DNA from 4 places in the Bacillus sp. JJ1609 genome. Region 1 is predicted to be linked to each of the others. Evidence: predicted binding sites of a transcription regulator. Region 1 holds the regulator's gene; each other region holds the start of a gene.
The links. Region 1 encodes Rex, which represses fermentation and respiration genes when NADH is low (regulators of the CRP and FNR family bind a similar motif). Its sites were predicted from a motif close to TTGTGAAATATTTCACAA; they were not measured.
Positions count from the first base shown of each region.

Region 2: a site for Rex is predicted at 2,603-2,620, ahead of qoxA (cytochrome aa3 quinol oxidase subunit II). Genes of this name have one in related genera too.
Region 3: a site for Rex is predicted at 1,761-1,778, ahead of V7654_RS02835 (AtpZ/AtpI family protein). Genes of this name have one in related genera too.
Region 4: a site for Rex is predicted at 2,015-2,032, ahead of hcp (hydroxylamine reductase). Genes of this name have one in related genera too.

Region 1 covers NZ_JBALSS010000039.1:19,026-23,233, reverse strand. Annotated here, with positions in the region: gene V7654_RS22185 (ABC-F family ATP-binding cassette domain-containing protein) at 1-1,688, opposite strand, end outside; gene moaC (cyclic pyranopterin monophosphate synthase MoaC) at 1,858-2,352, shown strand; gene V7654_RS22175 (redox-sensing transcriptional repressor Rex) at 2,380-3,036, shown strand; gene V7654_RS22170 (YdiK family protein) at 3,068-3,268, opposite strand; gene V7654_RS22165 (CPBP family intramembrane glutamic endopeptidase) at 3,272-4,003, opposite strand.
Region 2 covers NZ_JBALSS010000013.1:23,348-27,555, forward strand. Annotated here, with positions in the region: gene qoxB (cytochrome aa3 quinol oxidase subunit I) at 1-1,555, opposite strand, end outside; gene qoxA (cytochrome aa3 quinol oxidase subunit II) at 1,545-2,570, opposite strand; gene V7654_RS11700 (hypothetical protein) at 3,599-3,826, shown strand; gene adhE (bifunctional acetaldehyde-CoA/alcohol dehydrogenase) at 3,968-4,208, shown strand, end outside.
Region 3 covers NZ_JBALSS010000004.1:80,357-84,564, forward strand. Annotated here, with positions in the region: gene atpE (F0F1 ATP synthase subunit C) at 1-190, opposite strand, end outside; gene atpB (F0F1 ATP synthase subunit A) at 263-976, opposite strand; gene V7654_RS02830 (ATP synthase subunit I) at 1,000-1,374, opposite strand; gene V7654_RS02835 (AtpZ/AtpI family protein) at 1,381-1,602, opposite strand; gene V7654_RS02840 (S8 family serine peptidase) at 1,862-4,171, opposite strand.
Region 4 covers NZ_JBALSS010000021.1:77,259-81,466, reverse strand. Annotated here, with positions in the region: gene V7654_RS16305 (YppF family protein) at 1-127, opposite strand, end outside; gene V7654_RS16300 (YppG family protein) at 321-866, shown strand; gene V7654_RS16295 (Hsp20/alpha crystallin family protein) at 1,385-1,858, opposite strand; gene hcp (hydroxylamine reductase) at 2,093-3,394, shown strand; gene V7654_RS16285 (Crp/Fnr family transcriptional regulator) at 3,462-4,154, opposite strand.

The DNA of each region.
Region 1 (4,208 bases):
TCTTGTTTAGAAGAATCTACAGAACTGCTTGAAGCTTTCGCTGACTGTTCGGCGAGTGCTTTCAGTTCTTGCTGTTCGAGCTTTTTCTCAAGGTAATAATCATAATCACCCAGGAATTCGGCTGCACCATTGCGGTCGAGTTCAATGACCTTTGTGGCGATCCTGTTGATAAAATAACGGTCGTGCGAAACAAACAGGATTGTGCCTGGATAATCGATTAGTGCGTTTTCAAGCACTTCTTTGCTGTCTAAATCCAAGTGGTTCGTCGGCTCGTCCAGAATTAAGAAGTTTGATTTTTGCAGCATTAGCTTAGCAAGGGCAAGACGTGCTTTTTCGCCGCCGCTCAAAGTGGAGACAATTTTCAATACATCGTCGCCGGAGAATAGGAAATTGCCCAGAATAGTGCGAATTTCTTTTTCCGGCTTAAGTGGATATTCGTCCCAAAGCTCGTTTAGTACCTTTTTATTTGAGCTTAGCTCAGCCTGTTCCTGGTCATAATAACCGATCGATACGTTTGAACCATAGTGGATGCTGCCGGCGATCGAAGGAAGCTTTTCAACGATTGTCTTCAGCAAGGTTGATTTGCCGACACCGTTTGGTCCAACTAAGGCAGTGCTATCGCCCCGAGATAGATTGAATGAGATATTTTCAGAAACGGCGTCATCGCTATATCCTACAGCGAGTGAATCAGCCTTTAGGACATCGTTTCCGCTCTGGCGTTCAATCTGAAAGCTAAATGAAGCGGATTTTTCATCGCCAAGTGGCTTGTCCATCCGGTCAATCTTTTCTAGCTGTTTCCTGCGGCTTTGAGCTCTTTTAGTAGTAGAAGCACGCGCAAGGTTTCTCTGGATGAAATCCTGGAGCTTTGAAATCTCATCCTGCTGCTTTTCAAAAAGCTTCATATCCCGTTCGTAGTTTTCAGCTTTTTGGTTCAAGTAAGAGGTGTAGTTCCCAGGGAATTTTGCCAGCTGATGGCGAGAAATTTCATATACCTGATTTACGACTTTATCAAGGAAGTAACGGTCATGGGAAACAATCAGGATTGCTCCATCATAGCCCTGAAGGTACTTTTCCAGCCAAGAAAGAGTGTCGATATCTAGGTGGTTTGTCGGTTCGTCCAGAATTAAAATATCCGGGCGGGTCAAAAGGAGTTTAGCTAAAGCAAGCCTTGTTTTTTGGCCTCCGCTTAATGTGGATATTTTTGTGGAATAATCAAATGTATGGAAGTTCAGGCCATGGAGTACGGAGCGGATGTCGGCTTCATATTGATAACCGCCTTTCTCCTTGAACTGGACCTGCAAGAGATCATATTCCTTGAGAACTCTGTCATATTCAGTCTGATTTGTCAGAATGTCAGAATCTGACATTTTTTCCTCTAGCCGCCGCAGATCTTTTTCCATGGAATGCAGATGGTTAAAAACGCCTAGCATTTCTTCCCAGATGCTTTTTTCGGATTCGAGACCTGTATTCTGTGCCAGGTACCCGATCGTCGTCCCTTTAGGGCGGATGATCTCACCGCTGTCATGCGCCTCCTGCCCGGCGATGATCTTCAGCAGGGTCGATTTGCCCGCTCCGTTGCGGCCAACTAAAGCAACACGGTCATGGGTCTGTATTTCAAACTTTATATTCGATAAAATAAGATCAGCAGCGAAATATTTTGTCAGCTGATTAACTTGTAATAATATCATTATTTTTCACCTCTATAGCCTTAGAGATAGTGTAACCCATTCACATAGGCTCGGCAATATATGAGATCCACCAAAAACTAGGAATGACAAGGAATTTGTGAAGTCAGCAACAAAGTTCACACACAACTTTGTGAAAATAGTGTATCATTTGGTTGAAGGGAGCTTGAATATGTCAGAATTTACTCATTTTAACGAAGAAGGCAGAGCGAAAATGGTGGATGTCAGCGATAAACCTGAGACGGTCCGCACGGCAATCGCCCATTCAAGCATAATTGTGAATGAAGATATATATATAAGAATCACAGAAAATAAGATGAAAAAAGGGGATGTGCTGGCGGTTGCACAGGTAGCGGGCATCATGGCGGCCAAGAAGACGTCGGAAATTATCCCAATGTGCCATCCACTTCCATTAACAGGCATTGACCTCAGCTTTGATTGGGAGCAAAATGGAAATGACTATAGTTTAAATATCACCGCCTCTGTAAAAACAAAAGGAAATACAGGTGTGGAAATGGAAGCGTTAACAGCAGCTTCAGCATGTGCGCTGACTGTTTATGATATGTGCAAGGCCGTAGACAAGGGCATGGTGATCGGCAAGACGTATTTAGTCGAGAAAACCGGTGGGAAAAACGGCGATTTTAAGAGAGAAGAGAAGCTTAAATAGAAATTTTAATTGGGTGGAGGATGGAGAATGACGAACGAACCTATGAAAATTCCGCAGGCAACCGCAAAACGCTTGCCGCTGTATTATCGCTTCTTATTGAACTTACATTCTTCAGGTAAACAAAGAGTGTCATCTGCGGAGTTAAGTGAAGCGGTAAAAGTGGATTCAGCGACAATCAGAAGGGATTTTTCTTACTTTGGAGCCTTAGGTAAAAAGGGGTACGGCTACAATGTGAATTATCTCCTGACATTTTTCCGAAAGACACTGGATCAGGACGAGCTGACCAAAGTGGCGCTAATCGGGGTCGGGAATCTTGGAACGGCATTTTTAAATTATAATTTCTCAAAAAACAATAATACGAAAATCGAAATTGCCTTTGATGTGGATGAGGGCAAAGTAGGCACCATAATGGGTGATGTGTCTGTATATCACATGGATGAGCTGGACAAAAAAGTCGTCGAGGAAGGTATTCAGGTGGCCATCCTTACCGTGCCGTCTGCGGTAGCACAGCCTATTACCGACCGATTGGTCCAGGCGAATATCAAGGGAATTCTAAATTTTACACCTGCACGATTGAATGTACCCAACTCTATCAGGATTCACCATATTGACCTGTCTGTAGAGCTGCAATCATTGATTTATTTCCTCAAGCATTATCCGACTAATTCTGAAACAGAAGAATAATAAGAAAAATAGCCTCTTCGGGATGAAGAGGCTATTTTTTCTGGATTTGCTTGAGTTTGAAATGGAACAGGATCATCCGGATGCCTGAACCGAAGTCGAAGGTCGCGAGCATGACGAGGAGGTAAGTGAAGAATCCCCAGCCGGTTTCATTGACATTCTGGATGGCGAAGTAGGTGAACAAGCTGCCTAGCAAGATGTAGACAATGCCTGAAAATAAAGGCGATTGCTTCATAACTTAAAGTCCCCCAATAAAGCTCTGGATTTTTTCTGCTTCTCTTATCATTCTCTCGATGTCTTCCCTGAATACGGATTGAAGCAGGACAACGAACGTATTCATTGTGACATGGGCTATGATCGGAACGATGATCCGCTTTGTTTTTACATAAAGGAAAGCAAACGTAAAGCCCATGGCCGAATACAGGATGACATGCTCCGGCTCGAAATGCGCGAGTGCAAAGATCACTGAACTGATTAACGCAGCAAAAAAGAAATTCATTTTCTTATGCAGGCTTCCGAAGATGATTTTTCGGAAGACGATTTCTTCTAAAATTGGCCCGATGATCGAGCTGACAAGAATCACAATCGGAAAGTTCTCAATGAGGTTGATAATCTCCTGAGTATTTTCCGAGCCCATTTCAATTCCGAGCAGCCTTTCAATGCTTGCTGCAAAGGATTGAGCCATCAATGCAAGAAATACACCTGCGACGGCCCAGGCAGCCGAGCTTGCTGGCGATGCCATTCCGCGCAAATCTGCCTGCATCTTTGATTCTTTCCGTAAAATCAGCAGCACGATGATCAGTGTAAGTGTAAAGCTGATGACAAGCCAGTAAGGAATCGATAGGGTTTCCATTTCCTTAAGACTCTTACCCATACCAGCTCCCACAAAGGCAACGAGCGGAATTCCGACCAGGCTTGAAAGCTGCATGACAATATAGGCGATGATAATGTACCAGTATTCCTTTTTCAATATAAAAACTCCTTTTAGGCCTTTTCGTAAACTTAATGACTTTATATACGTTTTAATATGATTAAAGTTCCGTAATGCTATCTCTCCATTTTACTAGTAAGCAGCTTGAAAGTTCAAATCGTAGGATGCTGCCTAAAATAAATGGTTAAATATTCGGGGAAACCGCATACTCTTTAAGGTGGCCTTTTTTATACAAGCTTATATT
Region 2 (4,208 bases), on a different contig from region 1:
GACGCGCGCTCCAGTAAATGTTATAAACAAGCGCTGCAAAGCCAGCTGCAAGAATCACTGAACCGATTGCTGACAACATCATTAATGGAGCAAACCCAGTTTCTGCTGAATAGGTGTAAGCACGGCGTACTGCACCATCAAGACCAAGGAAGAACATTGGCATGAATGTGACGTTAAAGCCGATCACAAACAGCCAGAAATGCCATTTACCAATTTTTTCATTCAGCATATAGCCAAACATCTTCGGCCACCAGAAGTAAAGGCCAGCAAAAATAGGGAACACTACACCTGGTATTAGTACATAGTGGAAGTGCGCCACTAGGAATAATGTGTTGTGATACTGATAGTCAGCAGCCGCCATAGCAAGCATGACACCCGTTACACCGCCGATTACAAAGTTCGGTACAAATGCAAGTGACCAGAGCATCGCAGTCGTAAACTTGATTCGGCCTTTTCTCATTGTGAACAGCCAGTTAAAAACTTTAACCCCAGTAGGGATGGCAATTGCCATTGTTGTAATCGAGAAGAATGAGTTTACACCAGCACTGTTGCCCATTGTGAAGAAGTGGTGAACCCATACAAGCATACTTAAAACAGAGATCATGATAATTGAAATGACCATTGATTTATAGCCGTAAAGCGTTTTTCTAGAAAATGTTGAAATGATGTCTGACAGCATACCGAATGCAGGCAGGACAACGATGTAAACTTCTGGATGTCCCCAAAGCCAGAAAAGGTTGGCCCAAAGCATATCCATACCGCCACCGGATATTGTGAAGAAATGGGTACCGAATGTGCGGTCGAAAGTCATTAAGGCAAGAGCAACTGTAAAAATAGGGAAGCTCGCTACAATAATGATTGATGTGATGAAAGATGTCCAAGTGAACATCGGCATCCTCATCAATGTCATGCCTTTTGTTCTCATTTTTAACACTGTGACAACGAAGTTAATACCCGTCATCAATGTACCAGCACCTGCAATTTGCAGGGCTACTGCGTAAAAGTTGTTCCCGATACCAGGACTGAATTCTTTGCCTGCCAGAGGGAAGTAGGAAGTCCAGCCGGCATCCGGTGAACCACCGATAATGAACGAAATATTGAAGAGCGCCGCACCGGCTACTGTAAGCCAGAAGCTAAGGGCGTTCAACTGTGGAAAAGCAACGTCACGGGCACCGATTTGCAGCGGAACCACAAAGTTCATAAGTCCAATCAATAGCGGCATCGCAACGAAAAGGATCATGATGACACCGTGAGTTGTGAATACTTCATTATAGTGCTGTGCGTTCAGGAAGGTATTTTCAGGTACGGCTGTCTGGCCTTTCATCATCAAGCCGTCAATTCCGCCACGGAAAAACATGACCACACCGACCAGGATATACATGATCCCGATTTTCTTATGGTCAACAGTGGTCAGCCAATTTGTCCAAAGCCAATTCCACTTTTTAAAATAGGTAAGTGCAGCGATGATACCAACCATCGTCAGGGCAATTCCGATTTGAGAAGCAAAAATCAATGGATCGCCTGTTACAAAAAATTCATCCCATTTAATGCCCACTATGCTCACCCCCGTGCTCGTCAGTAGTTTCAGATTCTTTGTGATTCATATTTTCATGGTTTTCATGATTTGTTTGTTCATTGTTGCCGTCTTTATTTTTATAGTTATTTTCATCTTCAAAGATTTTACCTGGCCAGCCATGTCCTGGATAATACATTTCTGGATTTGTGTAGTTCTTTGAATTATGGTCAGAATGGTCGACCCAGTCTAAGTGAGTGTTTGAGAATGTCTTGCGCCCAAAGTGAGAAGGCTCAAGCATCTTTTCATACTCTGCTAACGTCATCTTTGGAGCAGTTTCTTTTACTTCTTTAACCCATTTATCAAAATCTTCTTGTGTTTGAGACAAGACTTCAAACTCCATGCCAGCATATCCCTTCCCATTGAAGTTCGTATTTCGGCCAACATAAGAGCCAGGGTTATCAGCTAGAAGATAAAGCTGTGTTTCAGCATGTGCCATCGTATATTTCTGGCCGCCAAGTGCAGGGACCCAGAAGCTTTGCATGGTTCCAGCTGAGGTTAGCTTGAAATCAACTGGACGGTCTTCAGGGATATTAACGTAGTTAACCGTCTCAATTCCTTGCTCTGGGTAGCTGAAAATCCACTTCCAGTCAGCCGAAGTCACTTTAATGACAAGAGGTTCTTTGTCCTCATAGCCTTTAGGTACTTCATCTATTGCGTAAATCGTTTTTACCGTCGGGATAGTCAAAGCGACGATAATCAGGATTGGGATAACAGTCCATATGATTTCCAATACAGTGCTGCCATGTTCTTCTGGCGGCTCATATCCCATATTGTCCTTGCGTTCTCGGTATTTCCATACGATGAACGCGAAGAGGCCGAATACGACAACCGTAACTAATAGCATCAATGCAATTGAAAAGTTTATTAAATCGAGAATTTGCCTTGCGATCGGTCCCTCTGGATTGAACACGACCATATTATTCTCACAGCCGCTCAATAACAGTACGGCGATCATTGAGGTGAGTGAGAGCAATAGAAGTTTTGATTTCTTCATCACTGACTGCAGCTCCTTTCAGATAAAAAACCTTGTTCATTATATCACATACTTTTGCTCATCTGTTCACAAAGATTTCAAAACTATACCTAAAAAAGGCGGTAAGTTGTGGCAAAAGGTGTGATTAAAATCACAGTGGTATGTTTGTAATAATGATTCTAACATAGAAATTTGTCCTCTTTCGCAGGTAATTGTGAACAAAATATGAAAACATAAAATGGTATTCCAGTGAAATGTTTGTGAAGGGTATTGACGCTAAAAAAGCAAGGGATTCTATAGATGAGCCCTACTTTTTAGCCAATGTATGATATTTTAGGATACCTTGTTCCATATTATTTACGATTTTAAAGGTGGAAGAAATTTTTGTTGATTAAGCAGATTTGGACACATTTTATTTTAGAACCCGAAGTTAGTTTCGTCTTCAATATGCTGACGTTTCTCGGATATTTCTCTCTGTTATACTTCATTGTTGTTTTTCGTGTAAGTATGACAATTAATAGACGGAGAATTTCAGGCTATTGTATATAGAGAATACTTAAGAAGCAGATATAACCGGAGATCTTCCGATAAACTACTCTAAATAAGACAAAATCCAAAGGTTTGGATAATATAAAAGGAAAAACTTCCTGTATTTTTAAGGAAATAAGGCTATTTCTCAATTTAAACGGAATTTTACCTTTTATTTATTAAACACAGTGAAATCAACATTCAGTTATAACAAAGCCTAAAAAGCAAAAAACAACAGTCGAGTTTAACACAGGCCCAAAATTTAAATGATCGAAAGAAGATATATATAATGAAATTAAAAATACAAAATTAAACTCAACGATATTTTTAATAGTTTCTATTTTAATATAATAAATAAAATGAAAGCGCTTTATTTTTATGAGTATCAGTAACTTCAAATCACTCAATAAACAGGCAATTATATAAATGATTAAAGTTCAAACATTGTTCAATATTTCACAAACTATTATTCTTATCATATGATATCCTTTAATTAGAAAAGGAAAAAGGAGTGAGTGAAGATGATTTATTGCGAATTTAAGCCTTTCTCTACTGATACCGAAACTTATACGCAGGAGGTTTTTGAAGAATTGGTCGGTGATGAGTTTGAAGCGATGATGTTCATAGAGAATGAAAACATCCCGGCATACATCTGGACAGTTAACTTTGTCATCATCGTGAAAAGTGGTTCAAGATACATCACGGATTTATCCTTTGAAAAAATTCCGAGAAATCCAGTTTGTGAGTGAAATATTTTTTTGAAACTTATTGTGAAATACATCACAAACAAACAAATAATAACCGTCTTACCAGCAATGGCTACATACAACATACCAATAAACAAATCCGACGAAAGTAATTCGAAACCAAATTAATTGGAGGTTATACACATGGCGACAACAGAAAAAGTAATGAAGGAACAGCAGCCGGTAATTAAAATGGTCGATAGCCTGGTGGAAAAAGGGCTTAAGGCTCTTGGGGAAATGCGTGAGCTTAATCAGGAAAGCATCGATGCCATCGTAAAGGAAATGGCGCTAGCTGGACTGGATCAACATATGCAGCTTGCAAAAATGGCGGTCGAAGAAACCAAACGAGGTGTATATGAAGATAAAATCATCAAGAATATGTTCG
Region 3 (4,208 bases), on a different contig from region 1:
CAATTACTACACCGATGATCGGCAATGCTTCTACTAACGCAACCCCGATGAACATTGTAGTTTGAAGTAAACCACGTGCTTCTGGCTGACGAGCGATACCTTCTACTGTACGTCCAACGATAAGTCCGTTACCGATACCAGCGCCTACTGCTGCTAGTCCGATTGCGATTGCTGCTGCTATAAGATTCATTATTTTGTTCCTCCTTAGTTTGTATAGAAAAATTTTTTAAAAAAATTGTTGTTCATATGAACAGGTTTATTTTTAATGGTCATGACTGACTTTATGGGACAGATAAACCATTGTTAACATGGTGAAAATATAGGCTTGGATCGTACCAACAAAGATGGAGAATCCTTGCCAAACCAGTGTTAAAGGAATCGCTGCGATAGTACCAACAATCCCCGATGCAGCCAAACCGCCTGCAAGCAAAGATAGTAATAATTCACCAGCATAAATGTTACCGTAGAGACGCAAACCAAGTGTTAGCGTGTTTGCAAACTCTTCAATAATCTTAAGTGGGAACAAGAATTTCATCGGACTGAAAAAGCCCTTTGCATATTCTCTTCCGCCCTTTAACTTGATTCCATAATAATGGGAAAGTGCAACCACCATTACGGCTAAAGTTAAAGTAATGATTGGGTCCGCAGTTGGTGATTTCCACCATAATGTTTCGTCAATCACGATTGCGAATGGCAGACCAAGCATATTGGACACGAAAATGTACATTAACAGAGTCAGTCCAAGTATGTGGAATCTTCCACCATCTTTCCAATCCATCGTGCTGTTGATGATGCCCTTGACGAAATCCATAACCCATTCAAAGAAGTTCTGGATTCCAGTAGGCTTCATCGCCATACGACGTGTAGAAAGAACAGCAATCAGAAAAACAATAACACTTGCTATTGTAATCATTAAGACATTAGCTAAGTTAAAAGTAAGTCCCAAAAAATGAACTAATGGAGCTTCATGATGCAACAGTATTCACCTCTCTTCCCCCGCTATTTATGTTGTAGAAAACTTTGAATAAAATAATCTATGATAATAACAACATAGGTTGTCATTAGTCCCACTACCACACTTGCCATATGAAATTGTTCTTCATATTCCAATGCAATCATTGCTGCGATTGCCGCTGTTGCCAATCGAGAGACCGACCCGAGCGAACGGACCTTTTTCCCTTGAGACACAGCCTTATCAAAGCTTTGCGCTCTTTTTGCTAAAAGCAATAAGATCATGAAACTGAATGCAGTTCCAAGAGCTAACCCTGCAAAGATTGATTTATAGGAGGTAAATCCCCAGCCAAGAACATAAACAGCTAAAAGTACGTACATATACCGACGTTGCCGATGAAACATTTGGTTTATTTCTGACATTAAAGATTAGTCTCCTGAAAAAAAGTGTTGGATCAAACGGAGCATGGCGTACACGCCAGCAGCCAATCCCATGAGTAGACCGAGAATGAGAAAAAGTGGTTCGGTTCCTACTTTGTGATCGAGCCATCTTCCTGAGAAAATGCCAATCAGTATAGATCCGACTAATTGAGAAAGAATCGCGGACGTTAGAGCCATTGCTTGCAATGGATTACGCTTGTTTTGACGCATTCAATCACATCCTCGTTTTAGGGATTGAACAGTCCGTATGTCTATGTAAGGATTTATTCTAGCAAAACATTTAAAAATATTGTCGAAATATTTTTGAAAACCCTATCATTTACACCTAGATAAGCATACAATAGGCTCCAATCAAAGTCAATCCATTGGCGTGAAAAAATTCACAAAGTTTTCACGTGCGTTTTATACCCTTTACCCTATCTAAAAATAACAATCCGAATAGTTTTTCAAAATAAAGCCGGCAAGGATTTCAGTTCCTTCCGGCTTTGTTTTCAATCTGATTTTTCTTGACCGATATAATGGTTTCAATCGTACTTTCACGTCCTGCCTTTTTGGCAAAAACCTTGGCTAAGTATACTCCTTCTTCTGGCAGATTTTCGACAAGAATTTCTTTTGTCATCATTCCTTTTTTAATTCCCCTACCCCAATCAAGGAAACCTATAAAGCGATACTGATCCGGATCGAAAAGGGCGATACCGAATTCATCAGCGCCGCCAGGCAAATAGACTTCGTAACGATAGGCACCGGCATTGTCAGCAGGTGCGAAATCAAATCCCATGACTCGTGGATAATCTGGTTCCTCAAGGACATACAAATAAGGAATTCTAATTTTATTTTTGCCATCATCAAGAACGAGGCTGCCATCCTGAATTTTTTTCTTTAAAAACTCCGGACTGGCAGTCATTGCGATCTCCACCATCTTCGTTTCATTCGGCTCAACGGAAAAGGAAAAAGGCATCTCCCATTCAATCCCTGTTTCCCAATTTGGCATCGAAAAAGAATAGTACTTCGTGTGTGTGCTTGTATTCCTGACTTCAAGCCTTGCACTATGCCGGTGCATATTATCTGCCAGCTGGAACTTTCCGAATTGCAGCGATCCCGGCTTGACGATGGTTTCGGTTTTGATCGCAGCTTCTGTCTGGATACGACCGGCTCCTTGTTCATATGTTCGATAATGTTGTCCGTCCCGATTCACAATCTGCTTGGCTGTGTTCATAATTGCCGCCTTGATTTCGTATGGTCCCCATTCTGGATGTGCTTGTTTGATCAAAGCAGCTGCCCCAGCCACATGCGGCGCGGCCATGCTCGTACCCTGCAGGGACAAATATCCTCCTGGAATTGTACTGTTTATGGCCACCCCGGGAGCAACAATATCCGGTTTGATTTCCCATGTTGACGTAACCGGGCCACGCGAGCTGAAGTCGGCAAGGATATCTCTTTCTTCTATTAATTCTATCCTTAATAGAGCTTGGCCTTTTATAAGCTGTTTTTTCAGGGATTCTCCTTCTTGTTTGCTGATCGCCGCCACTGGTATCGGCAGACTTTCCTCCAGGTTCCCGAAGAAAGTTCCTTTTGAATTGTTGTAAATAATGACTCCGACAGCTCCTGCGTTGAGGGCGTTCTTCGCTTTTTCTGTAAAAGTAAGCTGCCCTCGTTCAACGATCACAAGCTTGTCTTTTACATCTTTCATCTCATTTTTTCTGCCAATGCCAGCAAATACGATTTTCTCACTTTGGGTGTTATTCCATTGTTCCGACCCCTGCAAAGGCTCAAGCCGGATTTTCTTAGCTGAAACATTTCCCGTGGCATATGGGACTTTCATAGGCGGGGTTGAGGCTCCAACACTAATCGCTTTGGAAGCTGTTCCAGGTGATCCTACCGTCCATCGGTTCGGGCCCGAGTTTCCAGAAGAAGTAACTGCTGTAATCCCGCTATCTACAGCTTTATTGAGCGCAAGGCTGATGGGCAGGTCGGGGCCATTCACATCATTGCCAAGAGAAAGGTTCAGAATGTCTACCTTATCCTTAATCGCCTGGTCGATTGCAGCGATGACCTGTTCAGTTGTACCGCTCCCTCCAGGACCTAGCGCTCTATAGGCAATAATTTTAGCTTCCGGCGCCATTCCCCTCATTCTTCCATTCGCCGCTATAATCCCAGCTACATGCGTGCCGTGCAGGGTGCTTTTCATCCCAATTCCTTTTGTTTCCATCGGATCCTCATCCCCATCTACCAGGTCATGACCTCCAGCGTAATTCCTTCTAAGGTCCGGATGATCATAATCGATCCCAGTATCAATCACACCTATTGTTACACCCCTGCCCGTCAGCCGCTCACCATTCTTATCCAAAATGCTGCGGACAGCCTCTGAACCAATCAGTTCAAAATTATCGGTAAAACTATCACTTGACCGGTACGGTTTTGGATGATGATTTGGGTTTATTTCAATTTTTTTGATATCTGACATCGGGGTGATTTTCTGGTAACTGGTCGACAAATAAGGAGCATTTTCAACCTGATAGGTGCTTACTTCTGATACTAGTTTTATTTCATTCCGACCTTCTAGCTGTCTCAGCTCCGAAATAGGACCTTCCACCGAATATCCGTTGATCGCATGCTTGAAAATGCGGCGAAGCTTTATATTTTTGAATTTATGAAGCTGACCGCTGATCTCTTTTTCAGTCAATTGGTGCTTTGTCAGGACAATCGCTACTTTTTCCGCGGAAGGATCTTCTGCTGGAATTGGCGGATGCTGAAGCTTAATTGGTTTGAATCCAGCCATTAGGATGAAGGCCAGGAAAACGATTAGTATACTCCAC
Region 4 (4,208 bases), on a different contig from region 1:
GGTATTCATTAATGGTTATTTCATTCTGAATATACGATTTTTTTGTGAAATCGAGTAATTCATTCACATGTTCCGGAGTGTATTCTTTTGTTTGGGCAAATAGATTTTTAAGTTCGTGAACGTTCATCTTTTCATCCTCCTCCATCATTTGAACTCATCGTATCATGAAAATGGAATTGTCCTTTATTTTTCAAAAATTTAAACTTCCGACAATTATTTTCATCATTAGACAAAAGCGGAAGGCATTTCCAAACCCTATCACCATCTGGGCGATTACATCATAAGATATCGTAATGAACTATGGAGGAGGATGTTCGCCCATGTTTGGCCGCAGGAACAAGACGCATGCCTATCAGCCACAGTTTTGGGAAAATCAATATTATCAGGGAACTTATAATTGGAATGGGAATAATCAAGGTTTGAACCGGCAGCAGCCGTACCCTCAACAATATGTAAACCCTCAATGGAACAGCATGCAGGGAAATTGGCAAAATCAATATATACAGCAGGATTACCCAATCAATCCATATATGCAGGGCAATCCTCAATGGAACCAACAATATTCAATGGCGCAACCAAAGAATAATTATTCAAAAATGCTTTTCCAAAATCCGCTCCAGCCAGAGGATGACCCGATTTACGGATACTACAGCCAGCAGTCTGAATTTCAAAATTACAATCCTTATCCACAGCAGGCATTTATGCCAAAGCAGCCATCAGGATTGCAATCAATCATGAATTCATTTAAAAGCCAGGACGGGAATCTTGATGTCAATAAGATGGTAGACACCGCAGGCCAGATGATGAATGCAGTGACTCAGGTTTCATCTCTGGTTAAAGGGCTCGGCGGAATGTTTAAAGTGTAAAAGCAAAAGCAGGCGATTGCCTGCTCTGCTCAGACTGTAGACAAACTCGGTAAAAATCGAGCTTGTTTACAGTCTTTCTTTTGTGCTCTTTTAGTTAGCCAAGTGGCCATATTGGTGACGTATTTTTCCATTTTTTGTTCTTCCAGGTAGCCAAGTGGCCTTATTGGCGACTCCTTTTTCCAATTTTTTGTACTATCAGATAACCAAGAGGCCTTATTGGTGTCCTCTTTTTCCAATTTTTATACTATCAAGTAACCAAGAGGCTTTATTGGTGGACCAATTTAATGTGTCCTTTTTCTAGTCCACCCTCATTCGTGTGTGTCAAAACGGGTTGAATGGTTCTTTGAAGGTTGCTTATGACTATTTGCTAGAGTCTCTAGAGGATATTTTATCGCTTACCTGCCCCGTTTGAGTCTTGCACTTTCTGCTCTAGTCATCGATGCGCAAAAAGGGTTCGGAATGAGAACATTTCGAACCCTTTTTGTCTACAAACAGAAAGCATGCGATTGCCTGCTTTTTTAGTCTTGATCTATTAAAATATCTATTTTCTTACCTGGTTTCTTAGCAATTTTTATTTTGAGTAGACCATCGATGTAGGAAGCCCGTATTTTCCTCTCGTTAATAGGCTGAGCAAATGGTATGGTTCTGCTGGATCTTTGCATTGAGGATCTGTGCTTGTGTGTTTTTTCTAAATCGTTGATTTCAGTAGATGTCTCTGACTTATTTAGAGTGATCGTCAACGAGTTGTTTATTACATCGATGGAAATCTGGTCTTTTTTAATACCTGGCAGTTCAGCTGTCACTTCATATTCCGTGTCTGTTTCATTTAAGGCAACATGAATTGGGGAATAGGGGAAGGGCTGTCTGAAAAAATCGTCAATACTTTGCAATATTCCTTTTACAGGTTTTTCCTGCATGATTTGATTCATTGATTTAAACCATTGTTCCAGGGCTTCATGTCTTTTTGGGCGATCAGGATGGTTAGGTGCCATCGTGTCTCATCCTCCTCTGCAGAAATTCTTATAATAGAATATGAGAGACAGAATGTCCGTGTTCAATTATTCTCTGCACATGCTTGTTAGATCAAATCATTCCTGCGTTTTTTTTTTTGCCATCGTTTTATGAACACTTTGTGAAAAATGCCTTTAGTGTGATTTAGGTCACATAACAAATTTGTGTTCCTTTGTATGCTGAAACAGTAAATAAAGCAGAAGAGGGGAATACACATGTTTTGTTACCAATGTGAACAGACACCAACAGGCGGCTGTAAAGTCGTAGGAGTTTGCGGAAAAGATGAAACAATTGCGAGCCTGCAGGATACCATTATTTTTGCCTTAAAAGGAATTGCAGCATATAGGACGCATGCTAATCAGCTTGGATTTACAGACCCGTTTGTAGACGCAACTACTCACGAAGCACTATATATGACATTGACCAATTCCAACTTCAATGTTCAGGAGCATATTGATATGGCATTGAAAGTTGGCCAATCAGCAGTGCGGGTAATGGAAATGCTAGATGAAGCACACACTAGCCGTCTGGGCATTCCACAGCCCGTTCGTGTAAGCCAGAATAAGATTGAAGGTAAGTGCATCGTTGTTACTGGCCATAATTTATTCGCCTTAGAAGAACTGCTTAAACAGACAGAAGGAAAAGGCATTAATATTTATACTCACTCAGAGATGCTGCCTGCCCATGGCTATCCAGCATTGAAAAAATACCCGCACCTTAAAGGGAACATCGGGAAGGCATGGTTTGACCAGCGCCGCCTGTTTGAAAAATTCCCCGGAGCGATTCTTGCGACGACAAACTGCGTAATGCCAATTAAAGGATCCTACGCAGATCGTATGTTTACTTACGAAGTGGCAGGACTTGAAAATGTAAGAAAAATTGAAAATGATGATTTCTCCTTGTTGATTGAAAAAGCATTGGAGCTTCCAGAAGCCGATATGAATTCTGAAGAAACTCTAGTTACAGGTTTCCACCACGAAACTGTACTTGGTCTAGCTCCAGAAGTCATTCAGGCAGTGAAAGATGGAAAGATTAAGCGCTTCTTCGTCATCGCAGGCTGCGACGCGCCAGGAAAAGGCGGCGAATACTACCGTGAGCTTGCAACATCTCTTCCTCCTGAGGCAGTAATTCTGACTACTTCATGCGGTAAGTTCCGTTTTAACGATGTTGATTACGGAGTTGTTCCAGGTACGGATATTCCGAGATACATTGACCTCGGACAATGTAATAACTCTGTTTCCACCGTTAAGATTGCTAAAGCATTGGCAGATGCTTTTGAATGCGATGTGAACGAACTTCCAGTGAGCATCGTTCTTTCCTGGTTCGAGCAAAAAGCAGTAGCCATCCTGCTGGGACTGTTCAGCCTAGGCATCCAGGATATCCGTATTGGACCAAAGCCGCCTGAGTTCATTTCTGAAGGTGTGATGCAGGTGCTTCAGGATACCTTTAATTTGAAACTGATTACAACAGCGCAGGAAGATATGGAAACAATGATGCAATTAAGCAAGACAGAATAAAAAATAAAAATGTTAAAAGCCCGCTGATATAATGCAGCGGGCTTGTGTATTCTGGAGGAGGCAGTCCTTATATAAGTTCATTCAACAATAACTCAGTGTCCAAAATCATATTTCCATGATGGTCAGTAAAAATAACCTGATCCTTCTTCATTCGGGTAAGGGTCCTGCTTACTGTTTCCCTTGTCGTGCCAATCATGTTTGCCAAATCTTTATTTGTAAAATCGGACTTTAGAAGTATTGTGCCATTTTCTTGTTTTTCGCCGTGTAGCTCTCCAAGCCTTAATAGCAGTTTTACGATTTGTTCATATGTGTTATTCAAAATTTGTGCCTCAAGCCTTTCCTGCAGGTCAACAATCTTTTCTCCAAGCACTTTAAATACCTTAATGCTCAAATGAGGATTTTCGACAAGGACCTTCTCGAACTGCGAAATAGGCACGACAACAAGGCTCGTTTGCTCTAACACTTCTGAATAGCCAGGATAACCCCCTTTGCGGAAAAAGCCAACATGTGGGAACATTTCTCCTTTTTTAAGAATTGCAACAATCTGCTCCCGTCCATTTGCATCGCTTTTGTAAATCTTTACTTTCCCTTCATTAATAAAATATACATTTTCAAGCGGATCTCCCTGAAGGAATACATGGCTGTTTTTCTTCCATTCCCTGGAAATCGATATTTCAACAATTTTTTCTAAATCATGATCATCCAGGTCTCTAAAAAGCGAGAAACCAGAAAGCACTTTTTTAATATCTATTTTATTCAAAAGAAACACTCCAATGTTGAGGCTATATTAATCTCATACTATTTTAACAAAAGA